Regions from separate parts of the uncultured Zhongshania sp. genome, predicted to be linked through region 1. Evidence: riboswitches for the same ligand, from Rfam matches in the RefSeq annotation. Region 1 holds a riboswitch; the other holds the start of a gene.
The links. Region 1 has a riboswitch for cobalamin ahead of AAC007_RS15135 (cobaltochelatase subunit CobN). Riboswitches for the same ligand answer to the same signal wherever they lie in the genome.
Positions count from the first base shown of each region.

Region 2: another riboswitch for cobalamin. It lies ahead of AAC007_RS09755 (TonB-dependent receptor); the one in region 1 lies ahead of AAC007_RS15135 (cobaltochelatase subunit CobN).

Region 1 is NZ_CAXBHN010000024.1:8,796-24,376, reverse strand. It holds gene AAC007_RS15165 (DUF294 nucleotidyltransferase-like domain-containing protein) at 1-1,046, opposite strand, end outside; gene AAC007_RS15160 (BCCT family transporter) at 1,128-2,753, opposite strand; gene AAC007_RS15155 (porin) at 2,804-4,108, opposite strand; gene AAC007_RS15150 (methionine aminotransferase) at 4,650-5,786, shown strand; gene AAC007_RS15145 (amidohydrolase) at 5,816-6,577, shown strand; gene AAC007_RS15140 (ATP-binding protein) at 6,740-8,755, opposite strand; cobalamin riboswitch at 9,326-9,574, shown strand; gene AAC007_RS15135 (cobaltochelatase subunit CobN) at 9,830-14,329, shown strand; gene AAC007_RS15130 (MotA/TolQ/ExbB proton channel family protein) at 14,349-14,807, shown strand; gene AAC007_RS15125 (DUF2149 domain-containing protein) at 14,800-15,105, shown strand; gene trxA (thioredoxin) at 15,157-15,480, opposite strand.
Region 2 is NZ_CAXBHN010000009.1:53,556-69,136, reverse strand. It holds gene AAC007_RS09820 (D-hexose-6-phosphate mutarotase) at 1-719, opposite strand, end outside; gene AAC007_RS09815 (class I SAM-dependent methyltransferase) at 759-1,388, opposite strand; gene AAC007_RS09810 (thrombospondin type 3 repeat-containing protein) at 1,639-4,419, opposite strand; gene groL (chaperonin GroEL) at 4,657-6,312, opposite strand; gene AAC007_RS09800 (co-chaperone GroES) at 6,371-6,661, opposite strand; gene AAC007_RS09795 (FxsA family protein) at 6,894-7,403, opposite strand; gene AAC007_RS09790 (phospholipase A) at 7,583-8,602, shown strand; gene AAC007_RS09785 (carbonic anhydrase) at 8,631-9,281, shown strand; gene AAC007_RS09780 (MGMT family protein) at 9,315-9,623, shown strand; gene rrtA (rhombosortase) at 9,591-10,214, opposite strand; gene AAC007_RS09770 (MFS transporter) at 10,326-11,834, opposite strand; gene AAC007_RS09765 (YajQ family cyclic di-GMP-binding protein) at 11,895-12,377, opposite strand; gene AAC007_RS09760 (2-dehydropantoate 2-reductase) at 12,467-13,423, shown strand; cobalamin riboswitch at 13,469-13,646, shown strand; gene AAC007_RS09755 (TonB-dependent receptor) at 13,736-15,581, shown strand, end outside.

The DNA.
Region 1 (15,581 bases):
ACCGGTGGCGCCCCCAACTCGGCCTCAGCAAGCTCACACAAACGTTGTTTAAAACTACGTCCTATGGCGGCCATCGCACTGCCAATCATTTTTGAATTGGCGTCCTGATAAACCATTCGCGTAAAGCTCGCCTCCACTTCCTGTTTAAGGGCGGCCAAATCATCAACGCTTTGGGCATTAGAAATACTTCTGACCACAAACAAACTGTTTTGCGATTCGTAACGCAGGATATCGAGGTGACTAATCAGACCAATATGCTGCTCCTTTTTTAGGACCGGCAGATGCTGCACGTTATGCTTGAGCATAAGCATCATGGCATCAAACACAAAGTGGTTGCTCTGCACATAAATCAAGTCGGTGCTCATGATGTCGGCAACCGCAATATCCGTACTCAAGCCCTTTGCAACCAGACGGCTACGGATATCTAAATCCGTCACAATACCGACCACGCTGCCGGACGAGACGTCCTGACCTTTTTCTGAATCAATAACCAGCAGTGACGATACGTTTTCTTCAGTCATTCGAATTGCCGCTTGATGGACCGTTGTTGTACGGGACACAGACACAGGCAAACTGGTAATTAAGGTAGCGACCTTAGCGGTTAATAAGCTGTCGTCGTCTTCACTCTTGGCTGTGGACTGACGTAAACGGGTTAGATCTTCCACTTCGACAAAATCGGCAAAATGCTCAAAATTATCGAATAAATAATTAAATGTTTCCTCACCGATCAGGTAAACCAGCGTGTCTTCCAACGCGGTAACAGGAAAACGAATTGGGCGACTGAGCATCAAACTTTGCTCACCAAAAAAGTCGCCCTCGCCAAGCCGGTTATAGAGCTTTCCGTCACGGCGAAACACTTCTACCACGCCGCTGCGAATCACATACCAATGATGATTGTCTTGCCCTAGCGGCAAAATCGCCGACTGCGCTCGGTAGTATGCGATCTCTACATTGTTCGCAACGCTGGTCAGCACCTCTTCTGGCAAATCAGAGAATGGCGAGTGACGCCTGAAAAAATCCAGAACTTCCGATTGCTCAGCCTGCATGGTCCTGCTCCGTGATGTACTAACTGACGCTGTCTCCCACCAACTCTATTGGCCAAAGACAAACGCCAATCAGCTCGGCTTTTATCTAGGCTCTGACATTAGGCCTTTTACCGTGGAAAACGCCGCCACCAACAGCACAAGGGTAAAGGGTAAGCCGGTCGATACCGCCATAGCTTGTAATGCCACCAAACCGCCACCCACAATAAGTGATATCGCGACCAAGCCTTCAAATAAGCACCAGAATACCCGCTGAGGGGTAGGCGCATCTACCTTGCCGCCGGCTGAAATAACATCAATCACTAAAGACCCGGAATCAGACGAGGTAACAAAGAACACAATCACCAGCACAATAGCGATAAAGGAAGTAATGCCAGACAAGGGTAACGCATCAAGCATGCTAAACAGCTGTAGTGGCAATTCCGCCTCAACGACCTGCTGATAGCCATCCACCACAACTTGTTTGATGGCCGTACCGCCAAATACCGTCATCCAAAACACGCAGGCAAATGACGGAATCAACAGCACCGAAATAATAAACTCCCGCACTGTGCGACCGCGCGAGACGCGCGCAATGAACATCCCTACAAAGGGACTCCACGAGATCCACCAAGCCCAATAAAACGCCGTCCAACCGGATGCAAAATTACTGTCTTCGCGCCCTACTGGATTAGCTAGCGCAGGCAAATAGCTCAGATACGCAGCAAGATTGTCAAAAAAGCCAGTAACAATTAATAAGGTCGGCCCCACAATCACCACGAAAACCAGCAGCAGTAGCGCCAGCATCATGTTTATTTCAGATAATCTTTTAACACCGGCATCCAAGCCCTTTACTACCGAGATCAACGCCAGCGCGGTAATCCCGACCACCAATAGAATCTGGGTGGTGCCACCTAAAGGAACACCAAATAAATAGTGAAGACCAGCGGTAGCTTGAGATGCCCCCAAACCGAGTGATGTCGCCAAACCAAACAGCGTCGCTAATACCGCTAAAATATCGATGATATGTCCGGGCCAGCCCCACACTCGCTCACCCAAAATCGGATAAAACACTGAGCGTATCGTCAGCGGCAAACCTTTGTTAAACGAGAACAGCGCCAAGCCTAAGGCCATCAGCGCGTATATAGCCCAGGGATGCATCCCCCAGTGATAAATAGTTGCGGCCATCCCTAAACGCCGCGAGGCCTCGGCATCACCCACTGCGCCGCCCAATGGCGCCCAGTCAGTGCGCACGCCATTCTCTGAGACAGTTCCAGCGAACGACGTGGAAAAGTGTGTGAGCGGCTCAGACACGCCATAGAACATCAAGCCGATGCCCATACCGGCGGCAAACAACATTGAAAACCAGCCTAAATAGCTGTAATCCGGCGTTGCCTCGGTACCACCGAGACGCACCCTGCCCAAGGGAGAAATCACCAGCCCAATACAAATCAGCACAAAAATATTAGCGGCACTAATAAAAAACCAATCCAGGTTTGTTGTTAACCAGCCGCGAACCCCGCTAAACAAAGGCTCGGCTTGCGCCTGAAAAGTCAGCGTAAGAGCAACAAACGCGATGACCGCAAACGCAGAGATCGCAAACACCCGGTTATGAATATCCAAGCCAAACGGCCCAACACTTATCAAGACATTATCTTGGCCTACTTGATAATCGGTATCTATTGGAGTGACCTGGCCGTCGGGGATCATAGGATCCTTTGTGTCTGTCATTAGACCTCCTTGGAGTGTGTATTTTTTAGAGCGCGGCGCGCTGAGCTGGCTTAGAAGTAATAGCCAATATTGACATTAAATCGATGTTCAAAATCGCTGCTATCACCCGCTGCGCTGCCACCGGCAAAGGGCTGGTTCTTCGCGTACACCCAGTCAAAATAGGTGAACAAACCACCAGCGGCGACTGACACACCAGTGATATTCATCACGGTATTCGCCGTGTTGTCAGATTTATCGTAAACAATACCGTAGTTGTTATAAAACTGAAGGGCCGTCACCGCGCCAAAGTTCACCGCGAGATCGTAGGCGAGATTAAAGGTGCTGGACGTCGCCTCGGCGGCGATAGAGTCATAAAATGAATAGGCCCCAACCGCAATCCGATCAACCTGATCAATGTCGTAGTGGTAATTGCTATGCTGCAACTGTGCATGCCAGTTTTCATATCGGCTACTGGCGTGCAGGGCCCACGCCTGGTAATCACCCGCTCTGCTGTCGCCATCGTGCAAGCCGCCACTCAGGGCAGATACCCCGACTTCGGTGTCAAAACCGCCCTGACTGAAATGATACGCAAAACGACCACTGAAGGTGTTGTATTCACCCAAAGGCTGCGTCGGGTCATCGTAAATCCCCTCACCTACCGCCCGAGCGCCAACAATATCGTAGGAATAACGATCTGAGCGATTGTCTACGTAACCGTCCACACCGCCCAGCTCATCATTTTTAAAGAAGGCTAAATCCAGTTGCCAGTTATCGGCAACACTGCGTTTAAACACCACACCCAGATCAAAATCGTCTTCCAAACCCAGGTAGTAATTGGCGCTGAAAAAGTAATTATGCGAATTGTAAGGGCTATTGCCAAACGGCACCTTAGCAACCCCGGCCTGCACTTGCCAGTTCTGGCTAAATTGATATCCCACATACGCGTACTTAATCGCGGTCATATAGTCGAAGAAACGAATTTCACCATTCAAAGAAACATCGCCGACGACACCGGTGAAATTCACCCTAAAGATATCGAAGTCAAAATCCCCACTCCGATCTTTATTGCCCTCATTGTAAGACGTATAACTAAAATTAGTACGAACCGCTCCGCCTACGGTAATGCCATCCTCAGACTTGGCCGGCACCGGCACGTCGGCGTCTCCTGCCTGCTCACCAATGGCTTCCGAGTTTGAAGCCACACCCACCGTTGCCGCGTCTACTTGCTCTTGCAACTCGGTTAGTTTGCTTTGAAGTTCAGAAATTTGCTGCTGGAGCTTAGCAAGTTCAGATGCCGACATCTCAACAGTTTGCGCATATATCGGGCTAGAAATTACCGTCGCGACAACCGTCGAGGCGAGCAAATTTTTATTCATTATTATTTCCCGTGATACCAAATTGGACCGAATCGTCCCTATCACCATTGATACTAAGCCTGATAAAAGTGAAGCATCTATAGACACATAGATCAACCGTGAGAAAGAAATGAAACGTATTACCTCGCGGTAAAAGCCCTAATTAACCGCAGTTTCCGAACAATATTATCGAAACGCGCTCGTGCTTCAGCAACAAGCAAAGCGACAAAAATGCTACGTTATTGAAGCGAACATCTTGGAAACCGACGATACCCGTCAATTTTTTACGGGCAAAAATCAGCTTTGGATTAGCGTATTTAGTTGAACAAACTGAATTCACTGACATTTTAATTATTTTGCTTTTATAAATTATTCCGCGAAACAAATTACAGTTTCAAAACCTTGCTATCGCCCAGACAGAAAAATAGAGACGTAATAAGCGACGGTCACTGCTCGTCATTTGTGATGAATTTGCTTACCCAAGCCGCCGCTCTACCCACCGAGCAAACTATAGTAAACTCCTGCAATAAACGCCCACAGACCCAACACCAAGGACCCCAAATTGAAAAGTAAGCTTCCCCATGTTGGCACCACCATATTTTCCGTTATGTCGGCCATGGCCAACGAGTGCAATGCCATCAATCTGTCGCAGGGCTTTCCCGACTTTACCCCCAGCGAATACCTGCTAGACCAGCTTAGCTTTCACGCCCACAGCGGCAAAAACCAATATGCGCCCATGAACGGCATACCTGAGCTGCGGCAGGCCATCGCCACCCTCACCCAGGAATGCTATGGCAGAGAGATAAACCCGGACACCGAAATCACCCTCGCCTCTGGCGCCACCGAAGCCCTATTCGTCGCCATTCAAGCAATTGTTAACCCCGGCGACGAAGTGATTCTGCTTGACCCCGCCTATGACAGTTACGCACCGGCGGTAACCCTGGCAGGCGGCCACTGCAAGCACATCGCCCTGCTGCCACCGAGCTACCAAGCCGACTGGCAGCAAATAGAAGCCGCCGTGTCGCCCAAGACTCGACTGATCATCGTTAACAGCCCCCACAATCCCACCGCCACGGTGTTCAACGACGGTGATTGGCAGGCACTCGCCAACTTGGCAGCAAAACACGATCTGTTCGTGATCAGCGACGAAGTCTATGAGCACATCGTCTTCGACCAAGACCGCAACAGCGCTCACCGCTACCCCGCCCTGCGCGACCGCACCTTTGTGATTTCATCCTTTGGCAAAACCTTTCACGCCACCGGCTGGAAGCTAGGCTACTGTATTGCCCCACCAGCACTGAGTGCGGAGTTTCGTAAAATTCACCAGTTCGTGACCTTCACCAGCTTTACACCGGCACAATACGCGGTAGCTGATATGCTTAACGAACACAGCGACCAGGTTCACGGCCTGGGGGATTTTTATCGCGACAAGCGCGACTGCTTTGTGAATGCCATGCAAACATCGCGCTTTACTATGCTACCCAGCGCCGGCACCTATTTTGCGCTAGCCGACTACAGCGCCATCAGCGACAAAAACGACGTCGACTTTTGCGAAGAGCTAACCCGCGAACACGGCGTTGCCGCAATTCCGCTGTCGGTATTTTATAAAACGCCGCCAAGCAGCCGCATCATCCGCTTCTGTTTTGCCAAGCGCGAACAGACGCTATTAGATGCCGCCGCTAAACTCTGCGCCCTGTAATTAAGCCTTTTTTAAGAAGAAGCACTACGATGAAAATAGCCGCGCTACAATCCACCCTTTACTGGCAAGACCGAGATGCGAACCTCGCCTACTTCGGCGACCTAATAGAGAATATTGGCACTGCTGACGTCGTGGTCTTACCGGAAATGTTTACCACCGGCTTCTCTATGGCACCGGAACACATTGCCGAACCCGCCGACGGCCCCACGTTGCACTGGCTGCGCGACATGGCTCAGCAACATCAAATAGCCATTTGCGGCTCCGTCGCCGTTCAGGAAAATAGCAGCTACTACAACCGCTTTTACTGGGTAAGCCCAGAAGGCGAAAGCCACTACGACAAGCACCATCTATTCCGCATGGCCGGAGAACACAAACACTACGCGGCGGGCATGGAGCGCAAAATAGTCGAATACCAAGGTGTTAGAATCTGCCTGCAAGTCTGCTACGACCTGCGCTTTCCCGTGTACTGCCGCAACCGCAACGACTACGACCTACTCATCTTTGTCGCCAACTGGCCGGAGGCCCGCCGCCACGCCTGGTCGTCACTACTCACCGCAAGAGCGATTGAAAACCAAAGCTACGTTATTGGTGTAAATCGCGTAGGCGAAGACGGCAACGGCATAAACTACAGCGGCGACAGCGTCATCCTGGATTATCTAGGCCAGCCCGTGGCAAACGCCACCGCCAACATGCCCGCGATACTCAGCGCCGAAATCTCACTGCCAGATTTGCAGGCCTTTAGGGAAAAGTTTCCGGCGCATTTAGATGCGGATGGGTTTGAGTTGAAGTGATGGAAGCATTGCCCAGTTCGCTGTTCGCCTATACCAACGCGCACCACAATTTTGCGAGACATTTTCGGCGAAACGAATATTCAGCGTAAAAGCGAGGCCACTCATTATTTTAAAAAACGCTTATCAAATGATTTCTCACTCTAGGTAGTCGGCCCAGAGCCTTCAACAACCCGACTCTAATTCAACGGATGGCTGCAGTGGGAATTCAACCCAGAACAAGGCGCCGTGTCCAGGTTCCGATTCAAAACCTATTGATCCTTCCATATGTTCGACCAGCTGCTTTGTGATCGCCAAGCCTAAGCCTGAACCGCCTTGTTGACGAGAATCTGAGCCATCCGCCTGAGAAAACCGCTGGAAAATATTTGCTCTAAAAGCCCAGGGAATACCACTGCCTTTGTCGGATACTTCAATACGTACATTATCGTTTATTTTTTTGACAAAAATATCTACCACTTCATCCTCTGGTGAGAATTTTATGGCGTTTGATATCAGATTTGCGAATATTTGCTGGATTCGTATTGCGTCTACCCGAACAAGAAGATCACTTTCTATGGCAGGATGTAATATCAAATCAATTCGCCGACTACCGCCATAAGGACGCATACTCTCTAATGACTGAGCAACAATTGGTGCTAACTGTAGGTATTCAAACTCAAAATTAAGCTTGCCAGCGGTAATTTTTTCCAAATCCAACAGATCATCTATCAATAGTTTTAAGCGCTGACTATTTGTATATGCGACAGCAATTATTTGCGAGATGGAATCTGAGACCGGCCCAAACACACCACCTTGAACTATATCTAGACTCCCGATTATCGAGGTGAGTGGTGTGCGCAATTCATGGCTTACCGTTGAAATAAACTCCGCTTTCAAATTAGCGAGGCGCTTGCGTTCAGTTATATTTTCAGCAATTTCTAAATAGCCGGTTATCTCCCCCTTAGCAGAACGTATCGTCATTACCACCAATGAGACTAGCAACTGATGGCCGTCTTTGTGGATATATGTCCATTCATTCGTCTCATGGCCATCTATTTCAGATTTAGCGACGAAAACCCGAAAGCCGGTAATTACCTTACCAAATTCTGCACTAAGCTCCCTACTGCGTCTTTCTACCTCTTCAGAGGAATGCAGAATAACCGGGGTTTGCAAACCCACCATCTCTTCTGATTTGTACCCCAACATCTGCTCAGAGCCTTTATTAAATATAGTGATTACTCCGTGGATATCGGTAGCAATAATTGAAAACTCTGACGCTGACTGCAGTACTGACTGCAATAAGTCATTGGTACTTCCTAATTCACTGTACGCAGAACGCAGCTCAACCAAAGCACTTTCCGCGCGATCTTTCTCTACTTGCACCTGCTCCATCAAATCATCTTGGCTAAACACAAGTGCAAAAGACTGAGTAGTGAGAAACGCTCTGATAACGCCATAACTCAGCAGTATGAAGCCTGTAGCAAAAATAATATGAGCGAACCACCACAGATGATTCCATGGCAAACTTAATAAAAAGGCAAACGAAGATTGAGCAAAAAACAGCAGTGATACCGAAAATATTGTCATTAATGGCGAGTCCAGCTTCCGCCGCCACACAATTACTATGCACACTACCGCAATAAGAAGAGCAATAATCTCTAGTATCTTTTGCGCATTAGGCGCCCACGGTGTTGAGGCTAATATATAAACCGCAGCATTAATCAATAGAACTATCGAAACCCAAACGACCCAGCGCCCCCGTCGCTGGCCGTTTTCATCACTCAGTGACGGCTTACCATAAGTAAGTAGACCAACAAAAAAACAAGACACCATCGCCAAACGACTAACTGGGCCATAAAGCACAAACTGCCAAATATTTATTGACGAAATTCGGGTAAAGATACCGTGACAAGCATATATAAGAGTAAATGCAAAAAAACCAAGCGCCAGCCAACGGGAAAATTGTTCGCCAGAATGTCGAAAACAAAGCCACGCTATTGCAGCAATAAAGCCGCTTTGAATAAGTGCAATGACAATCGCAAGCTCGTGATCGCTATGACTATGAAAAATCAACTGAGAGTCTTGATAAATATACAGATAAGCGGTGGCAAATATTGGGATCAAACTTAGTGCGATAACAATCAAAATAGCGTAAGCAGAACTCAAACGACGAACTATGCCGGACGCTCTACTATTGTGCATAAACTACCTTTTCAAAAACTTAACCTAGCAAAGTGGAAAACTAAGCAAGGTAACGCGGGGATCGAATTTTCGATCCTGGTATCGCTCTGGCTTGGTCGATTTTTGGGCTAATTATTACTCGCAACGATCATTCACCAAAAACCAAACAGCAGCAAGACGAAATCATCACAGTCTAACTAGGTATAAACCCATATAGGCCTATCGGAATAATTTAAGATTTAAAAAAGAATAATTATATGCGTAAAAAATGAAGTATAAGATAAAAAGGAGGCCCCATTGCTATTAGCTGGATAGCTCCAGGGTAAAAGAGAATCACAGGTATATACAGCGACCGTACGGTATTTTTCGCCTACCACTGTTCATATCAAAGATGCTCCTTCGATTGCCTTAACAACCTTCATATATAATCATTCACCCTCGTACTCATGGCCCGCAGAAACATCCATAGCAACGCTACATCGGACAAAATACTGTTGGCATACCTTGGCATGTGCACCGATAAACACCTGCTCCACCTAAACACGAATCAAATCCCCTCAAATCCTTGACTCCCCGCCGTCAGAGGGTATGCTTTGCGCCGATGTTTCAGGTGCCCGCGTGTGTTTCTGCACACAGAGGTGAAACGGGAAACAGGTGCGCGCTGCTAAAAAGCATTGCAATGCCTGTACTGCCCCCGCAACGGTAAGCAGAGATGATCAGTTCAGCTGGCTTTCACACAAGCTGGCAGCCACTGCGTTTTACGTGGGAAGGCGAATTGATTGCGCTGATGTTATCAGCACTTTGTGAGTCCGGAGACCGGCCTGAAATAACAGGATGAGACCTCAGCATAATGTCACGAGCGAAGCCGAAACGAGGCAAAAATCAGCGCAGAAGCGGAGTTTGCTGTTGCAAATGAGCATTTTAAGCTGCTTTTTAACGCGGTATTGGCAAGCGCAGTAATTATGCTAAGGGCTCAGGATAAAACGACGGGGTGTCGAGACTTGCTTCAGCCACGGCTGACGCCTGCCATTCCGCGTTTATCAGTTAATCACCTTATTAGTCGTATGCGGGCGAGCTACGGCGGGATGCATTTCTATGTTTAGTATTTTATCGGCCACTCATTTCCCTAAGCTCGGGAATAAGAAAACCACGTCAAGCTCATTCACTTTTTTGCTCGCTGCGCTGCTCAGTTTTATCTGCGCGGGCAATAGCCATGCGGCAACAGCCACCACCTTAACGGCCATTGTGTCTGATCGATCTGCGCCAACGCTTATCGCCGGTGCCCACCAAGTCATTCAACACAATAACGATGTGCAGATTCGCATCCGCACAGTTAGCCAAGTGATTGCGATGGAAGACGAGGAGTTACAGAACCTCATCGCCAGCAGCCAAACCTTGTTGATGATCGCGGTATTTGGCGAATCGGTAGATCGACTACTAAACCAGCGCTTCCCCGCTACTCAGCTGCGCACGGTTTTGCATAGCGACCGCAAATTAATGGCGCTGCAACGGGATCGCAACGGCGATATTTTTGCCAAAGAGATACCGGAAGAGATCGTCGGCGACCGCGACGGTGTCATCACCGGCGACGCCCTCGCCGCCAAACAAAAAGCGGCACCGCGCTATGCCGACTGGCTGCAGGCGCGCTCTTACTGGGTGAACCGCTCGGTGGACAACACCGCCAAGTTATTTAATTTTATACTCAGTGCAGGCAAGCAAGCCGCACCCGCCACTGAGGTTGCGCCCCTTCGATTTGCGACTTATAAAAACGAGACAGCCAACTGGCTGAGCGCTGACGAACTCAGCAAGGCCTTAAGACCGATGCGTCGCACCTTATGGATTCTCGACCACGACGGTGGCGACATTTCTGGCGACTGGGATTTGCACGAGCAGCTCTGCCAGACCAAGCACTGGCAGTGCGTGTCGATTTTAGCCGGCTGGGGTGAGCCAAGTGTGAATGCCGTTGAAACGATTCACCGTATTATGCGCGGCCCCTTAGCGGGCACACCGGCAGCGATTGTCACCATACAGGATTTTGTGATCGGCGGCGGTGAAGGTCGCGAGACGGTCACCCAGCTACTTGGCGAATTAAACTTGCCAGTATTAAAAGGCATACGCCTCAGTGAATGGTCAGAGGCCGAGTGGGGCTTGTCACCAGAGGGTATTCCCCGCGACTCCGTGCACTACCGCGTGGCCATGCCTGAACTGCAAGGCGTGTCGCAACCGCAAGTATTAGCGTTGGCCGAACCCACCGGCATAGACCCGCTCACCGGCGGCAGCGTGTACCGCAGTAAACCACGGGTAAACGAGGTGGAGCGCCAAAGCCAGCGCTTGGCGCGCTGGATGAGTTTGCAAGAAAAAGCCAATGCCGACAAACGCATTGGTGTGGTGTATTACAACCACCCACCGGGTCGCCACAATATTGGTGCCGATAACCTCAATGTGCCGGACAGCCTGTTAGAAATGCTGCGCGCTCTAAAAGCGGCTGGCTATAAGACCGGCCCGCTGCCCAAAGACGCCGAGGCATTACTAAACCTATTACAAGCAAAGGGCGTGAATCTGCCCGATGATCGCGCCGCGCTGTCGGCGATGGCTGAGCAAATCAATACCATTAGCGCCAAGGACTATCAGACCTGGTTCGCTACCCTACCGAAGGTTGTTCAAGCCGAAATGGTGAACGGCCCACTGGGCGAATTACAAGTGTGGTTGCAAGAACAAGTTAACGCTGCATCGGCCTTAGGCTCGGTGACCGAGCGCCAGTCGCGCCTGGCCTTAATCAGCGCCCGCATGAGTAATACCATCAGTGATTTACAGCACGCCCTTGATGGCGTGCGCGACGCCGGCCGCGCAAGAGCGCTAGATCTCTTGGCACAAACTGAAGCTGAATATAAAGCCGTTATTAGTCGCGCCAGCACTGAAGGTGGCAGCCCTGACTGGCGAGCCAGCCAAGCGCTGGTGAAAGCGTCAATCAATATGGGAATTGAAGGTATTCGCGGTTGGGGCGACGCGCCGGGCCGCGTGATGGTATGGCAGGATAAAATGCTGATTCCCGGCGTGCAATTCGGCAATGTGTTTTTAGCTCCGCAACCACCGCGGGGCTGGGAAATTAACGAGGAATTACTGCACGCCAATTTATCCTTTCCGCCGCCGCATCAATATCTGGGCTTTTATCATTATTTAAAAGATGTATTCAAAGCCGATGCACTGGTGCACGTTGGTCGCCACTCCACCTATGAATTTCTGCCAAAACGCAGTGTGGGCCTAAGCGAAAACGACTACCCCAGCATTGCGGTTGGCGACTTGCCCAGCGTTTACCCGTATATCGTCGATGGCGTGGGTGAAGGCATACAAGCCAAGCGCCGTGGCCTTGCGATCATGGTCGATCACCTCACCCCGCCACTGGCCGCTACCGAGTTGTACGACGCGCTGCTGGAAATACGTCAGCTAATTGAAAGCGCCGAAGCGGCGAGCGATGCCGACACCCGCGCCCGCGCCGTAAAAGCTCTGCGCGAAAAAATAGACGAAACCAATTTACGCGACGAACTCATCGCCAGCATGGACGAAGAACTGCAAGTGCGCGGCATTGGTTTTGAAGAAACCGACGACGCCTTCCTGCTTCATGAAGTTGGCCACTACCTGACCAAGCTGCAAGAGAGCTTTATGCCACTGGGCCTGCACGTGTTTGGTCGCGACTGGCAAAGCGAAGCGGTCGATACCATGATTGCGTCGATGCTACAGGGCGACAATAGCGGCAACACGCAAGAGATTAAAAATCGCGAAAGCGACTGGCGCAAAAAATTAGTCGCCTCTCCTGCTGCGGAAATGAGCGCACTGCTCAACGGTTTGAATGGCCGTTTTGTGGCACCAGGTAAAGGCAATGACCCCATTCGTACACCGGAGTCTTTACCCACCGGCCGCAACTTCTATGCGCTAGATGGCAGCTTATTGCCGACCCGCGTCGGCTTTGATGTGGGCAATGCCCTAGCCGCTAAAGTACTCAGCGGCGAGTCTGGGGTTGCCATTGCCAATGTCGACACCAGCAATAATAAGCAGGGCATTATTTTATGGGCCTCTGACGCGGTGCGCGACGAAGGCGCCATGATTGCCTTTGGCATGAAGCTGCTCGGCGTAAAACCGATATGGAATAGTCGCGGCATAATTAAAGGATTAGAACGCATACCCCTTGGCCCAGACCAGCCCGCACGCCTAGATGTATTGTTCACCACCTCCGGTTTATTCAGAGACCTCTACGGTGAACATTTATTACTGCTCGATAAAGCTGGCTTAATGGCGCTGGATGCCAGCCGCGACCTTATCAGTCACGACTACCCTGCGCTCAGCCTTGCCCTACGTGAGGCCCTCGCCCCGCTCGGCACCGACGAGCAAGGCGGTAACGAGTCGCTAGAGCAAAACCAATTTGCCAACAACTGGGTAAACGAGGCCCGCGAATTATTAGCAGCCAACCCCACCATGAAGGCCGAACAACTTGGCCGCCAAGCCAGTTTACGGGTATTTGGTATTGCCCCCGGCGGCTACGGCGCGGGTATTAACCGCTTAGTAGAGCGCAGTGGCGCGTGGCAAGATCGCAGCGAATTGGCAGAGGTATTTATCAAGCGCATGGGCCACGCCTACGGTGCGGGCATGCAGGGCGAATCGGCCCAAGACGTGTTTGAACGCCAGCTTAAAAGTGTATCGCAAACCTTCTTGGGTCGGGCCAGCAACCTCTACGGTTTAATCGACAATAACGATGCCTTCGACTATTTGGGCGGCTTTAATCTGGCGGTAGAAACCGTTAGTGGCAAGATTCCCGCCAGCGCGGTAATCAATCACGCCGACAATCGCAATCTGCAAATAGACGCACTCCACGACGCCCTGCTCTCTGAGCTGCGCGGCCGCTTCTTTAACCCGCAATGGATCAAACCGCTAATGAACGAAGGCTATTCCGGCGCGCGCACCATGGGTAGCGAGTTTATTGAATACCTGTGGGGCTGGCAGGTAACGAGCCCAGACATCATCAATGACCGCGTGTGGGAAGAAGTCAAAGCAGTGTACATAGACGACGCCCAAGACCTTGGCCTGGATGCGTTTTTAGCCGACGACAATAACCGCTATGTGCAGACCAATATTTTAGCGGTGATGTTAGTCGCTATCGACAAGAAGTTTTGGAAAGCGGACGCCGACACCACCAAGCAATTGGCGGAGCAATTTGCTGACAATATTATCGAGCACGGCAACCCCGGCAGCGGTCACACCCACGCCCGCCACCCGATATATGACTTGGTGAAAACCCAGCTCTCTGCCGAGAAAGCCGCACAGCTAGAGTCGGTATTAGCGAAAAGCCGCATGGCCGACGCCGACATCAACTCCTCTAACAGCAGCGATGTGTCGCCAACTCATATACAGGAAATTTCGCTAGACGCTGAGGCGACAAAGCAAGCTGCATCGCAAAATAATTCCGCAGAAAATAATGATGCTGACAGCGGTGCAGACTCCAGCGAGACAGAAATAGCAAACTACCTGCCGTGGCTAATCGCATTTGGCGTGCTGATTTTGCTCGGTGGTTTATGGCGCGGTCGCCAAGCTGACAATAAATAACGAGAACGGAGAGTAAATCATGTTTTCAGGCATTTCTCTGGGCATCATGCATCAGATCACCTCGCTACTTTTAACGCCGGTTATTTGGGCCCTGCTATTTTTTGTTGGCCTCGCCATTTACGAAATTGGCATTAGCATAGGCGAGCGCTTTGGCGGCATCGCTCGCCTGCGCGACACGGGTAATCGCGATGCACTGTTACACGCCGGTAAGCGCCGCATTGAACGCGCAGACTTCCTCACCCGCCTAGCACCGATGCTGGGCCTGATGGGAACGCTTATTCCACTCGGCCCCGGTTTAGCGGCGCTGGGTGATGGCGAACTGCGGATATTAACCACCGCGATGACCGTGGCCTTCGACACCACGGTCATCGGTTTACTGGCAGGCATGATCGGCTTTGTATTGGGCCGCCTGCGCCGCCGCTGGTACGACCAAGCGATTCACCAACTGAATCGCGCGGAGGTGGGCCAACATGGATAAGTGGCGCGACAGCGAGTTTTTAGAATCCGACGAAGATCCCCTCGGCCCCATGGCGAATTTGGTCGATATTATTTTAGTGTTTGCCTGTGGTTTGATCGCCGCACTGGTGTCGTTTAGCCCTGACTTACAGCAGCATTTCAGTACGGAAAGAATCAATAAAGATATTAGCCTGGGCAAAGAGCTACCCACGGTGCCAAAAACCGTGCAAGACAAGCTCAACAGCGGCAGTGGCTACGAGGCCTTGGGGCAGGTCTATCGCGATCCAGAGACGGGGAAATTGATTTTAATCGGGGAATAAAAAGTCCGCAGTGCCTAAGTGATTGCGCTGCGGACTGCAGTAAAAGCGCGTTTATAAAGACTGCTCGATAAACGCCTTCACTTGTTGCTGCGACGCGGCACCAGTGCGCTGGGCCACCACCTCACCATTATTGAACAGAATCAGCGTTGGAATACCGCGCACATTGTAGCGCTGGGCAATTTCTGGACTGTCATCAACGTTGAGCTTGGCGATAGCAACCGCGCCATCCAACTCTCCTGCTAGGTTTTCAAGCACGGGGTTCATCATCTTACATGGCCCACACCACTCCGCCCAAAAATCTACCAACACAGGGCCGCTGCTACTGCTAATCGCTTCGCTAAAGTTCTGCTCTTCAAGCTTCTTAATTAATGACATTTCACTTCTCCTGATGGTTTTAAGTCACTCGGTCACGGGACTCACTATGAGCGTCCACCACAGAGAAGAAAAATTGTTCGTAGATATACCATTCATCATAA
Region 2 (15,581 bases), on a different contig from region 1:
GCCTGCTTGCCAGCCGCTGATTCAAAAACTCGATCTATTTCCCTATCAAAAACCAGACTATCATGCTGTACAAACCGAGCTAAGCCTTGGCAATTATCCAGATACTCCCGACCATCAATGCCATCAATACTTACCGATTGCACCTCACCAACGGAAAAGTAGCTGTGCAATGCAAAGCTGAGCGGCATCGCTTCCTGCCCCTCGTTGGTAACACGTAAGCTAAGACGCAATTTATCACCAAGCTCTACTGTCAGCTCGGCAAGAAATGAATAGGGAAATAACGCTAAATCATCACTCGCTGGACGAAAAGTAAAACGTAATTTAATGACCTCATCGTCACCCTGATGAACATCGTCCAAGGCCCATAATTGGGTTCTAGCTAAACCGTGTTTTGGCAGATCAGCTTGGTGACGATTAACACCAAACCACGGCAAGCACACGGGAATTCCGCCACGTATAGCCTGACCCGGCTGAAAGTTTGAACGTGAACTCAGCCATAGAAGATCACTTTTACCCGCAGGGCAAAAAGACAAAACCTGCGCGCCTTGCAAGGAAATAATTGCGCGGCACTTTGCACTGACACACTCCAGCATCGGCAAATCTGAATTTGATTCTGAAAAGCCGTCTTGCTGAGTAAATACCGCACTCGCAGGACGCAAATATATTTGAGCATTTTGTAATTCAAGTACATCTATGACCGCGGCGGTATCAGCGTCCAATTTAATTTCTCCTTGTTGTTTAACTGTTCAATCAACTGGCTATACACCTTGTCTTCGCAAGACCAGCATGTCATTGGCGCCTTTTTGAAACTGATAGGCAACCGGCTTTAACTCCGCCACATAGTCGCGCTCATTAAAGTAACGCAACACCCCCGGCACATGTTGCGAAAGGCGGCCATCTAAACTTAGCAAAGGATATACTCGCACCTCCTTGGCGACTCGACACATTTCTGTCAGCGCTTCTATGTGCTGAGCAGCATCAATTTGTTCGCTGTACAAAAATAGCAGATGGGAGCACAGCGCCAGATCAAACTCGCCATCAAAGAAAGGTAGCTCGGGTAAGCTCGCCTCGATATATCGCCCCTCATCTAAGCCCTTTTCAAAATCATCGAGAAAACGGTTCATTGCCGACATTCGAACAGACCCCAAATGGCCAGGATCTTTAAAACTAGTCCAGTAATATTGCGCGGCATTGCGCGCCAGCTCAGCGATCATTCCAGGATAAACCCGTTGAATGCGACCGTGAATTTCATCCGCTGAAAATTGATAGACGGGGTCAAACGACATGATACGACCGCCGCGCTGCGTCAGCTCAGCATTAAAGCTAGCTGGGCCGTCGCCGCAACCCAATATATGCCCTTCTAGATCTCGCTCTGACAGTGAAAACATACGGCAGTATTCACCGTAAGATCGCCCCCATGGAACAATGGATGACAGCTCCAAAACATCCTCGCTATTAATGTCAGCCTAGCGGCCAGCTGGTCAGAAAATCATAGCGAACTAAATTCGCCTCACCGCAAAGCAAGTATAGAGATCGCAGTGGTCGCAGCACAAACGGTTTACATTTTACCCAGAAAATTTACGGCCAAAATGCAAAAAGGCGACCCTAAAGCCGCCTTCCCATCACCCTCACCTTAACTTAGGGGGCTGGTAGCCCACCACCCAAGTCAGTCAGATCTGGAAGCCCACCCAACCCTGATCCGCTATCCGCTGCAGGAGCCGCAAGCGACTCAGCGACACTGCGTTCAAAATCTGGCTGGCCATCTGCTTTAACGGCAAACAGAGGCAGACGGAGATTGGCAGCAACGTTTACTGCAACAATAGTCACGTCGCGAGAAAAGGCTTCCAAATACTGCGGGTGGTAACCGCTCAACCACAAACCTAGCTCATCGCCCTGCTCAAGGCGCTCGGCGATACCCACCAAATCAACTTCCGAGCGCTCGCCCAAGCCCCGCACTGGCGCAATCTGATCATCTAATAATCGCCACTCGCCACCGGCGCTGCGAATTGCCACACCCGCGAACAAGATACTATCGCAACCCGTGCGAAGGGTCGGCACGCTACCCATGGCACACACCGCATCGTTAATTAGCTGAGGTGTGGTCACGGCAATATCTAGCTGAGGAATACCCGCAATGATTAAACCATTGCTGTCAGCAACGCTAAGCACTGGCACAACCACCACATCCTGAGCGAGCAAATGTGCCGATTGCGCAGCCACACCATTTAAAACATTGCTGGCCGCTAGGTCGTTAAATTCACTAAAGGTAACGGCGGTGTCATCATTAGCAGAGCGTCGAGCTTTAAACTCTGCCACCGGAATCATCACCGCATCATCGTCCGCCAACGAGGTGCAAATGGCGTTTTCACCACTCAAATACTCAGCCGCAGGCAATCCGCGCAACTTTTCATCAAACCAAGCAATGGTCGCATCGCGCTGATCGATCTCACCGCAGGCGAACTTGCCACCGGGCGCTTGTAGATATAGCGGCTCTGGGGTTTCACCAATAAAGCTAGAAATAATATGCCCACTCTCATGGGTCATCATGCGCACTTCGTGGCCGGTATTTTCTGCGCGCTCACTCAAGCACTGAAAGTTCCACCACGCCTCATTGAAATTAAATAAGGTGTCGCGAATACCTTGAGTGAGCAATATATCAACACCAGGTTGGCCACTGTAAGTATTGCTACCCGGCGCCTCGTTAAACTCACTGGTAATATTATTATTTAGGTCGCTCGCCGCTACGCTATACGGCATAGTCGCCTGGCCATTCAGGCCACACCAATAGCGAGGGCTATGGTAGCTAAACCAATCTAGCGCATCGCGAGGAAACTCATTCGTCGCCAATCCCCGCACCAAGGTTTCAAGCACAAAGGGATCAAGACCTCTTGCTAAAGGGGACTCCTGATTTTCCAGGCCAGGCTGATAACTACCCGCCGATCCACCCGCTACCAACAACAAGGACCAAGCCGACTTAACTACGTCGCCCTGATTAAGACTGTAGGGTAAATTGTGCCAAGTAATATCTGGCACCATGGCATCCAAACGCTGTTTTTCATCAACGCCGTGAATCAACATTTGGTAACCACCGCCGTAGCTAGAACCTACCGAGCCGGCCAGCAAGTTAACGCCACCAGCGACGCTCACCGCCGTCTCTGGGCGGGCGGCAAACTCACCGGTGCCTTCGTCGCGCCAAGCCAAATAATCTAAATTAGCTTCTGCCCAATCTAAAATCTGCAACAGATCCAAGCCTTCAAAATCTGGATCTAATACCCGCACCGTGCCGCCGCTATCACCAAAGCCACGTAAATCAATACTAATCACGGGATAACCACCTGCCACCAAACGGTCAATCGCATTGCCAGTATATTCACCACCGGTATCGCTCACCCTTGCGCCGCCAAAACCATGGCTATGCAATACCAAGGGGTGCGCACCCAGTGCAAGCTGCCCGCAATTGATTTCTGCCGGCTCAAACACTTCAAAACTAATGTTTTCGCCACTCGCTGATGGCAATATCACCTGATAGTGACGATTGGCGCTAACGGAGGCGAAGCTATCTCCACAGGACGCATTGGTCTGCGTGGCAGCACATCCGCTGCCATCAACATTCGCACCGGCGGGCGTATCTGCGCAGAGGTCTAGCTCATTGCTCAGGCCATCGCTGTCGCTATCGCGATTGTCCTCAGGATCACAAACATCGCCAACCGTGTCAGCATCTAGGTCTTGCTGATCTGCGTTGGCCGTCATCGGGCAATTATCAACTGAGTCTATTACACCGTCGCCATCGGTATCGCGATCATCCTGTGGATCACACACATCACCTATACCATCGCTATCAACATCATGCTGACTAGCATTGGCGTCAGCTGGGCAATTGTCTAGACCGTTGTTGATACCATCGTTATCTGCGTCGTTGTCACAGACATCTCCCAAACCGTCGCTATCGGCGTCAGCTTGTCCGGCGTTTGCTACCGCAGGACAATTATCACTAGCGTCAGCAATACCATCCTCGTCGGTATCCGTTGGCTCGCCACCACCATTATTCCCGCCGTCATCACTATTGTCTTCCGGGTCACAGGCATCGCCAATGAGATCGCCATCGGTATCGAGTTGATTGGCATTTGCCACCGAGGGGCAGTTGTCACTGGCATTGGCGACACCGTCGTTGTCGGCGTCGACATCACATGCATCACCCAGCCCATCAAGATCAGCATCGGCCTGACCTGCATTACTATTCATGGGGCAATTGTCGACGTCGTCGGCTATGCCATCGGAATCGGCATCTTGAAGCTGGTTACCGCCGCCTCCGCCATTGCTAGGCGGCGCCGCAGAACGAGAGTCCGACCCAGAACTGCCGCCACAGGCTGACAAAGCGGCGGCAGCGAACAGAATACAAAGGTAACGACTGAGACTCATGACAAACACCTGCACAATTATTTTTATGATTTGAATCAGGCAGCGAGACAAGCCAATCAAACACCCTCTACTGCACATTATTTCAAATATATGTCAATACTACACATGTTAGCAGCGACCACACAAGGCAAAACTAAGATATATTGTTAGATTAAAGACGGGCTTGGCAACGGGGTCAAAATTCAGGCAAAAAAAACCCCGCCGAAGCGGGGTTTTAGATAGTGCGAGGTGGGAAGCTTACATCATGCCGCCCATGCCACCCATACCGCCCATACCACCCATGCCGCCCATATCAGGCATGCCACCGGCTTCATGCTTTGGCGCATCAGCGATCATGCACTCGGTGGTGATGATCAGACCGGCAACTGAACCCGCTGCTTGCAGAGCAGTACGCGTTACTTTGGCAGGGTCAAGAATACCCATTTCCATCATATCGCCGTATTCGCCTGTACCTGCGTTGTAACCGAAGTTACCGGTACCGTTGCGAACTTTGTCTAGCACAACAGAGGCTTCATCGCCTGCGTTGGTCACGATTTGACGCAAAGGAGCCTCAAGTGCGCGCAGTGCAGCGTTAATACCCGCTGTTTGATCCAGGTTGTCACCTTCGATTTTGCCGATATTCGCAATAGCACGAACCAGAGCAACACCACCGCCAGGAACCACACCTTCTTCAACCGCAGCGCGAGTTGCATGTAGCGCATCTTCAACGCGGGCTTTCTTCTCTTTCATTTCCATTTCAGTCGCGGCGCCAACCTTGATAACCGCAACGCCGCCAGCCAATTTAGCTACGCGCTCTTGCAGTTTTTCACGGTCGTAGTCAGAACTGGTATTTTCGATCTGAGTGCGAATCTCGCCAACGCGAGCCTGAATAGCAGCAGCTTCACCAGCACCGTCAACAATCACAGTGTTTTCTTTATCCATGGTGACGCGCTTAGCAGTACCAAGGTGCTCAAGAGTTGCTTGCTCAAGATCCAAGCCTACTTCTTCAGAGATAACAGTACCGCCAGTCAGAATAGCCAAATCTTGCAGCATGGCTTTACGACGATCGCCGAAACCAGGTGCCTTACAAGCAGCTACTTTGACGATACCGCGCATGGTGTTAACAACTAGCGTTGCCAGGGCTTCGCCTTCAACGTCTTCTGCAACAATGATCAGCGGACGGCTAGACTTAGCAACTTGCTCCAGCAACGGCAGCATTTCGCGGATATTAGAGATTTTCTTGTCCGCCAACAGGATGTATGGGCTGTCGTGCTCAACACTCATGTTCTCAGTGTTGTTTACGAAATAAGGAGACAAGTAGCCGCGGTCAAACTGCATACCTTCAACAACGTCTAATTCGTTGTCCAGGCCCTGACCTTCTTCAACAGTGATAACGCCTTCTTTGCCGACTTTTTCCATTGCTTCAGCAATGATATCGCCAATATTTGAATCGCTGTTTGCAGAGATAGTACCTACCTGAGCAATCGCTTTAGTGTCAGCACATGGGCTAGATAATTTTTTAACTTCAGCAACAGCAGCTGCAATCGCCTTGTCGATGCCGCGCTTGATATCCATTGGATTCATGCCAGCAGCAACAGATTTCAAACCTTCGTTCACAATCGCCTGCGCCAATACGGTCGCAGTGGTAGTGCCGTCACCAGCATCGTCAGAAGCGCGTGAAGCAACTTCTTTAACCATCTGTGCGCCCATATTTTCAAGCTTGTCTTCTAGCTCGATTTCTTTCGCCACAGACACACCATCTTTAGTGATGGTTGGTGCACCGTAAGACTTCTCAAGTACCACGTTGCGGCCCTTTGGCCCCAAAGTCACTTTTACTGCGTTAGCCAGAATATTGACACCAGCCACCATACGCTGACGCGCTTCATTGCCAAATACTACGTCTTTTGCTGCCATGATCTTATAACCCTTTTATTAACTAATTCGTTGATTCAAAAGAAATCTTGTGTCGGACTTAAGCTTCTACCACACCAAAGATTTCTGATTCATTCAGAACGATCAGCTCTTCGCCGTCGATTTTTACCGTGCTACCGGAATACTGACCAAAAATAACCAAATCGCCTGTTTTAACGCCAACCGGACGCAATTCACCACTCTCAAGCAATTTACCTTCACCAACAGCCAATACTTCACCTTGGTTCGGCTTTTCTTTTGCAGAACCTGGCAACACAATACCGCCAGCGCTGGTTTTTTCTTCTTCCTTACGACGGACTACAACGCGATCGTATAACGGACGAATTTTCATTTTTATCAATCTCCATTAAATCAATGATTTAGAATTTATAGACCGGCTAAACCGGCATCAGCCCAAACACCTAAGACTCTTCGCCCGTAAGCATTTTGACTTAAACCCCTTTCATACGGATCAGAACAGGCTTATTTGTTCCGACTGGGAAAACCAAGTGCAATCACCAAGTCACCGTGGGCTGTGCTGTAAATGGGGTTCACGGAAAGCATTTCAAGAGCACGGACAAAAATTATTCTTCTTTTTTGTATTCACCCTCGATAATTACCGAATCCTGAGATTGCCCGTCACCAGGCTCGCGATGAACGCCAGCATTGGGACCGCCACTGAAACCCTGAGGGTCGGCACTAAAGGGGCTGGCACCTGTGTGAAACTGATTCATCTGTACCTGCATGACACCGCGCTTGATCAGCCCTGCAATCAGCATCCGGCGCAATGGTGCAATGAGACACACAAAACCAATTGCATCGGTCACAAAACCAGGGGTTAGCAATAGGGCGCCGCCTACCGCCAACATCAAGCCCTCTAGTATTTCGGTAGCGGGTACCTGCCCCGAATTTAAACGCTGCTGAGCGCGGGTTAAGGTCTCTATGCCCTGCTGTTTAAGTAGGGCTGCGCCAATAAGTGCTGTCGTCACCACCATGGCAATCGTTGGCAGCGCACCAATCACAGCGCCAACTTCTATTAACAGCCACATTTCAATAATCGGTAGGCCAATAAACAACAGGAATAACAATCGCATCAGAGGATCACTCAGCTCAGGCTTTCTAAAGATGTTGGGGTGTTAGCAGTAAATTCAAGCACCCGCGCCAAAGTCAGGAAGGCAATGTGTCATAGCGTGTAAAAATCCGGTCACGAAAAGCCACTTTAGTTTACAATCGGCCCCGTCATAATAAATGTAACAAGGGGACTACGCACACCATGCGACTTGGCAAGTACTTCGCGCCGATACTCTTCACGGTGAGCCTGCTTGGCGTACATCAGGTTCAGGCACAAAGCACCCGCGAAGAAGCCGAATGCCTACAGCTGGCCGCGCAATCCGCAGCTGAGTCCACTACGGTAGGCGAGCTTCGTCATTTTTGTAATACGTCTGCCCTGGAATCAGATACCGAACCAAGCCAAGAAAATGAGCAAACCGGAATTCGACACAGTGGCGTCGTAGAAGAGCGATTTGCCCTAGAGCAATTCACGGTCGACAATCCCTTCGTGCTCACACCGCATCGCAGTAATTACATTTTAGCGGCGTCATACCGCGATGACATTTCTGACAACAGCAGCCTTCTTCCCAACAACAGTGCCGACGCCGACCGCGTCGAGCTTGAATTTCAGCTCAGTATTAAACTCACTGTTTGGCAACAAATTTTTGAAGACAATGGCTATCTTAGCGTCGGCTACACCAATCGCTCATTCTGGCAGGCTTATAACAGCGCCGCGTCAGCCCCGTTTCGCGAAACCAATCACGAGCCCGAACTGATGTTCACCCTAACGAACACCTGGGAGTGGATGGGCATTCGCAACGTTGCCAACCAAATAATTTTTAATCATCAATCCAATGGTCGCGGTGAACCTTTATCGCGGAGCTGGAATCGTATTATGCTAAACATGGTCTTTGAGCGGGATCGCTTTGCGATGACGTTCAAGCCCTGGTATCGACTACCGGAATCATCCAAAGACGATGACAACCCCGACATCGAAAAATACCTTGGCCATTTCGAATGGATGGGCATATATCAATGGCACAACAGAACCCTTAGCCTCATGCTGCGCAATAATTTGCGCAGCGAGAACAAAGGCGCCATCGAATTAGGCTGGAGCTTTCCGATTAGCTCGCGGGTCAAGGCCTATGTTAAGTACTTTAATGGCTACGGAGAGAGCCTGATTGAATACAATAACGCCATCGAAAGCTTCGGTATTGGCGTACTGATCAGCGACTGGCTATAAGCAAACCTCACATAACGGGAATCTACACATGATTACAGCTCAAGAAGCACTCGCGAGGCTAAAAGAAGGCAATGCCCGCTTTGTCAAAAATGTAAACAGCGACTTCGCCACCGTCATTCATAACAAGCGCCCAGAACTTGTCGAAACTCAAGCGCCTCTGGCCATCGTGCTAGGCTGTTCAGATGCCCGTGTGCCCGCCGAATTAGTTTTTGACCAGGGCCTTGGCGATCTATTTGTTATCCGCGTTGCCGGCAATGTCGTAGCGCCATCAGGCATTGGCAGCGTCGAGTTTGCAGCGCTTAGCTTTGGTACACCGCTTGTTGTCGTACTAGGTCACTCAAGCTGCGGCGCCATCTCAGCCACCGTTGACGTGCTCACCGGCAATAGCAAAATTCCGTCGCAAAACCTGCACTCGATTGTTAAACGTATTCGCCCTGCGGTTGAAACTCTGCTTTGCACTGAGTTGCGTCACGATCACAAAGCTTTAATTGAGCAGTCTGTGCGCGCCAATGTGAGAAGCTCAGTAGAACACCTGAGCAGCGGCTCACCCACACTGGAAAAATTAATTAGCGAAGGTAAGCTGATGGTAGTCGGCGCTGAATACTCCTTGGAAACCGGTGAAGTAGACTTCTTTTACGAAGATTATTGGGAGCGCACGCGCAACCTCGAAGCGGAATAATTCGCCCCTCGCGCGATTGCACGGAGGGCAGCAGTGAACGACGAAGCCATTCAACAAATCTACGCGGTGATTCACGGCGTCCCAGCGGGGCGCCTGTGCAGCTACGGCAAAGTTGCTGAACTTGCCGGCTTACCCGGTCAAGCCCGCTACGTTGGCCGCCTGCTAAGCCACCTTCCGAAAGACACCCGCCTACCCTGGTTTAGGATTGTGAATAGCCAAGGCAAAATTAGCTTACCACCGAACAGCGAGAGCTATCGACGTCAGCTGACGCACCTAATTGAAGAATCCAGTGCCGACGAATCTGGCAAACTATTTTGGCGGCAATGCCGCTGGCCTGATTAAACCCAGCGCAGCTTCACCCACACCAACCAGCACTCCGGCAAACACCCCCACAAAATGCGCTTCGACCGCCACCGGAACACCAATGCGCTCCGACACACCATCAACAGAATCAGGTACAAGATAATCTAATGATAATTTAGCGATAATGAGCACAAATAAGGACGCGCCCGCATAGGGGCGTCCGCGCCACATAGCCAAAGCACCTGCAATCAATACCCCATAAAGTGCCGCCGACACGCCTAAATAATACTCATATGACGGCAACAAAAAATGAATTAACACGCCAGTCATAAACGCGCAGCTCAATAAACTGAGGATGAAATCACGCTCGCCATACACAATCGACAGTAAGACTCTGCACAGCAGCAGCGCCGCCATATTCGAAAATAGATGGGAGTTATTATTGTGAACAAACTGCCCGCTGAATAGACGCCACCATTGACCGGAATCGACTAAATCACGCCGGTAAGATAAATCAACATACGAATGGCAAATATACAGCGCTACAAAAGCAACAATCAGCAGCGCCGTCGCCCAAAAACGAAAGCCGCCAAAACGGGAATGACTATTTATTATTTTTCCCTTTAACAAATTGGCACCCCATAAAGAATAATGACAGAACGCAATAAGTAGAATTATGTTCTCGCCGCTATTTCAATAAAAGCCCAGAGCTAATCGGCAGCGTCACGGGAAATGACAAGCCTACGCCGACGTCTCAATCCGCCGATTCAAATACCAAATCAGCACAATAACTGGCAGCCCCATCGCACCCGCAATCAAGAAGAACGACGAGTACCCCACCGACTCAACCACCGTCCCTGAATAACCACCCAACAACTTGGGAAACAGGGTCATAATCGAGCTAAACATCGCGTATTGAGTAGCGGTAAACGAGATATTGGTCAGGCTGGATAACCACGCGACGAACGCGGCAACAGCGACACCACCACTTAAATTATCGGCGGCGATGACCAGTGTTAATGCAAAAATATTCGCATCAACTCCCGCCAGCCACATAAACATTAAATTGGTGAGCGAGACCAAAATCGCCCCCAGCATTAGCACCCGCATCACGCCATACTTAAGGGTGAGGAAGCCGCCAAAGAAACTACCAACAATCGTCATCAGTACACCAAATATTTTGGTGACACTGGCAATTTCATCTTTGCTGTATCCCATGTCCTGATAAAAAACATTGGCGATAACGCCTAACACAATATCGGAAACACGATAGAATCCGATCAGTAGCAATACCCATATCGCCAGACTGCCATAGCGTTGAATGAAATCATTTATCGGTTGGGTATAACTTTCAGACACCAAGCTGCGATTCACAAAGCCGAACCCGGTCAGCACGCGAAATACCACCAAGGCAGCAGCTGCCGCCAAGATCAAACTCAATGCCCCATAGACAAAACTCAGTAAATACTGGCCAGGTCCCTCAAACCATTGGGGTGACGGCGGCACGATAAACAACACCGCTACAAAGGCCGCGACAGAGAGGGCAAAACCAATAAAAAACCGCAGGTAATCGCCGGTAGGATAATGGTACGGACTCCGACCCGACTCCGGCTCGGCAATCAACAAGGTGGTAAGCACCCCCACGCCCATCACCGCCGCCATACACAAGTATGTGTTGCGCCACGCGTCGTAATGATACACATCGCTGGTACTGCCAAAAAACTGGGCCAGATATAGTGCACCCGCGCCGGCGGCAATCATGCCAATCCGGTAGCCGGCGATATACGTCGATGAAAGTAAGGCCTGTAAACGGGCATCGGCAGATTCAATCCGAAACGCATCGATCACCACATCCTGTGTCGCCGCAGAAAAGCCCAGCAACACGGCGGCAACCGCCATCATCTGCAATTGCTGTTGAGGATCGGTTAAGGCCATCAGACAAATGGCCGCAATCACCCCCAGCTGGGCCAATAACAGCCAGCTGCGCCGTCGCCCCATCGCCGCACTAAGCAAGGGCAGCGGCAATTTATCGACCAGCGGCGCCCAGACAAACTTGAATGAAAACCCCAGCGCTGCCCAGCTAAAGTAGGTAACTTCAGCCCGACTGACTCCGGCTTCCCGCAACCATAGCGACAAACTGGAAAAAATCAGCAGCAGGGGAACCCCCGCCGAGAAGCCGAGAAACACCATAATCCAGACGGGTTTTTGTCGCCACCAGACCAGATCGACTAGCTCTTCCTGATGACTCACGAGCTTACTACCACTGCAATACTCACCGTAAGGCGCATTAAGCTCTCCAGTAACGGGCTATCAATCTCTAAAGTTTGTGTACTGCAAAGGCTGATCTAACTCCTCAGCACGCAACAAGGCCATCACTTGCTGAAGGTCGTCGCGCTTTTTGCCTGTCACTCGCACTTGCTCATCTTGAATTTGGCTCTGTACTTTAATTTTGCTTTCTTTAATCAATTTTACAATTTTACGCGCCACGTCGGAGGTCAGACCGCTTTGCATAGTAACCAGCTGCTTTACCTGCTTGCCCGCGCCTTTTACATCACCCAGCTCCATCGCCAGCGGGTCGATCTTCACCTTAACCAGGGCCGCGCGCAATAGATCTTCCATTTGCTGCAACTGAAACTCCGCCTCGGCGAACATAGTCACGGTCAGTGCATCGCGCTCAAAGCGCGCATCCACACCTTTAAAATCAAAACGCGTCTCTATGACCCGTCCTGCCTGATCAACGGCATTGGTAAAAACGTGGAGATCCACTTCTGAGACAATATCAAACGCTGGCATAGCCTAGTTTCCTTTGTTATGTTGCGGTCGGCAGTTTAGCATCCCCGGATAAGCGACAAAACGTCTCACTGCGTCATAAAGGCCGTCTTATGGTAAAAGCCAGTCTATCGCCAGCGTCAGAACGCACTCTGTACATTTTAGGAGCGGGAGCGATCGGCAGTCTGTGGGCAGCATATGGCTATCAGGCGGGTGCGGATATTCGCCTTATTCTTCGCGATCAAGATACGCTTGATCACTACCGACAACACGGCGGCATTCGCCTAATCAGCGCAAATCAAACGTGGCTTTGCCCTATACCAGCGGACTGCCCCGAAAGTATTTCGACGCCAATTCAGCATCTATTAATTACTACCAAGGCTCAGCAAACTCTGGACGCACTGCGCAGTATAAAACCCCATATCGCAGCGCAAGCCGTCATGGTTTTACTTCAAAACGGCCTGGGGATTGTCGAGCAAATTCGACGAGAGTTTCAAAATGCCACCGTACTCCAAGGCTCAACCACCGAAGCTTGCTATCAGCAAAATCGCTTTGAATATGTGCATGCCGGCCACGGCCATACCTTTATTGGCAGTACCGAAAATGACCAGCGCACGGTGCTTTTAGAACTTGCCGAATCCCTTTCTTTTCCGCCTTTGCAGCTTAGTGTCAGCGACAATATTGACGCGGTGCTATGGCGCAAGCTCGCCATAAACTGTGTCATCAACCCGCTAACCGTCATTCACCGTTGCCGCAATGGTGAACTGTTAAATAGCCCAGAGCGTCGCGCTCAGATTCAGCAAATCGTCAATGAAATACTGGCGCTCAGTTCAGTCCTGGGTCGCAGCGAGTGGGTGGCAAACCTGTATGAACTCGTCACCGAGGTTGCCACCACCACCGCCGCCAATCGCTCGTCGATGCTGCAGGATGTGGAAGCTGGCCGCGATACCGAAATTGACGCCATCACCGGCTACGTCTGCCAACTCGCTGAGCAGCACAACACGCCAGCGCCCATGAACCGACAACTACTAGACGACATTAAACGCCTTCCTAAAATCACTCGGTGCTGAAAACACCAGCCACGCTAATTTGACAAACCCCCAGCGCAGTTTTAGAGTGCGCGCCAAGTAACAGGTGCTCTGCGCCCCTTCTACAGGGTCAATGAGTTAAACGGGAAGTCAGGTGCGCGAACTCTAACGAGTCTCCGCAATGCCGACGCTGCCCCCGCAACGGTAAGCAATTTCAGTTTTCTGAAGTGCGAGCCCGGAACCGGCCTTTACTGATTCACCCGATGAAGCGGAGGGCTCCATCAGCGGTCGTATACTTGTATATAGCCCCTACCCCTCCCTCATTGCTTCCTTTTATAGCTTTGAGGTTACACAATGAACAAAACCACCCTTGCTGCTGTTAGCAGTATTTTTACCCTTGCCACGTCACCGCTTTTTGCGGCTGATGAATCCCATATAGAAACTACCATCGTCACGGCGACGCGCACCGAGCAATCGGTGGCGGATATTCTGGCGCCGGTCACGGTCTTTGAGCGCGCTGATATCGAACGCATTCAGCCCAACGACCTGCAAGAGTTGCTGTCCCGCGCTGTTGGCGTCAGCTTTGTTCGCAACGGCGGGCGCGGCGCTAGCACCAGCCTGTTTTTGCGCGGCAATCAAAGTAACCATACTCTGTTAATGATCGACGGTGTACGCATCGGTTCGGCCACCAACGGTGCACCCGCCCTCACCAATATACCGCCGGAATTGATAGAGCGCGTCGAGATTGTGCGCGGCTCGCGCTCCAGCCTATACGGTTCAGAAGCCATTGGTGGCGTAATCAATATCATTACCCGCAAATACCACGACACCGACGGGCTCAAACCAATGATTCAACTTGGGGTGGGCACCCAAGGCAGCCGCAAGGCACTCGTCGCCGTGAGCGGCGGCAATGAGCAGACCCAAGCTAATATCAGCGTCTTGCGTGAAGAAACCGACGGTGTTGACAATACTGCCAGCAAAGCCGGCGTCAGTGGCGACAAAGACGCCTTTGAGCAAACCGCTATCAACGCCACCTTCAGTCATAAAATCAACGACGCCGCAGAATTATTTGCGCTCTATCAAAACAGTAAAACCGAAAGCGACTATGACAATAACTGTCGGGCTGGCGGCGTGACCTATGCGTGCTCGCCATACACCGAGGCCGAAGTCGGCATCGCCAATATTCGCGGCGAATTCCGCCCGCTAGATAGCTGGCTCCTGACCTTGTCAGCCGGCGAGTCCAAAGATCAATCGACTATCAACTATCGCTACGTTGACCCCGCTGCCATTGGCGTCAATGGCGACACGTTTGACACCACACGCCGTATCTACAGCCTGCAGAACGATGTCATGATTGGCGAACACCATGTCCTTACCGTCGGTGCCGAGCGCTCGCTGGATCACGTCGAAAGCAACCTTAGTTACGGCGAAGTGGACCGCGGCAATAAGGGCGTTTACGCACAGTGGCAAGGTGATTTTGGCGCCCTTGACGCACTGATCGGTTTTCGCAAAGACGACAATGACCAGTTCGGCAAGAACGAAACCAAAAATGTGTCGGTGGGATACGACTTAGTCGACGAGATCAAACTTATTGGCTCGTACGGCGAAGGCTACAACGCGCCAACGTTTAACGACTTGTACTACCCCTTTTACGGTGTCGATACCTTAAACCCAGAGACATCAAAGAATATCGAGTTGGAATTACGCGGCAATCACCAATGGGGTGACTGGGGTGTCGCTCGCTTTGAAAACAAAGTCGACAACCTGATTCAATACAACCCTGCCACCTTTGGCCCGGACCAAATCGAAGGTGCTGAAATAAAAGGCTGGGAATTCAGTGTTGCGAGCGAAATCTTGGACTGGAGCGTCAAAGCCAATATCAGCTTACTCGACGCCATCGATGCAAATTCCGGTTTGGATCTGCGCCGCCGCGCCGACAAACAAGCCAACCTCGACCTCGGCCGCGAATGGCAGAAATGGGGTGTGAATGGCAGCTTACGACTGGTGAGCAGCCGCTTTGAAGACACCGCCAACACCGACGAACTCGGTGGTTACGGCTTAGTCGACAGCTCGGTGTCTTACCGTGTAAACGAAGAAGTAAAACTACAACTGGCACTGAAAAACATCTTTGACAAAGAATACGTCAGCGCACGTAGTTTTAGCTTTGGTGACTACCTTTCAATCGGCCGTGAAGCGATGT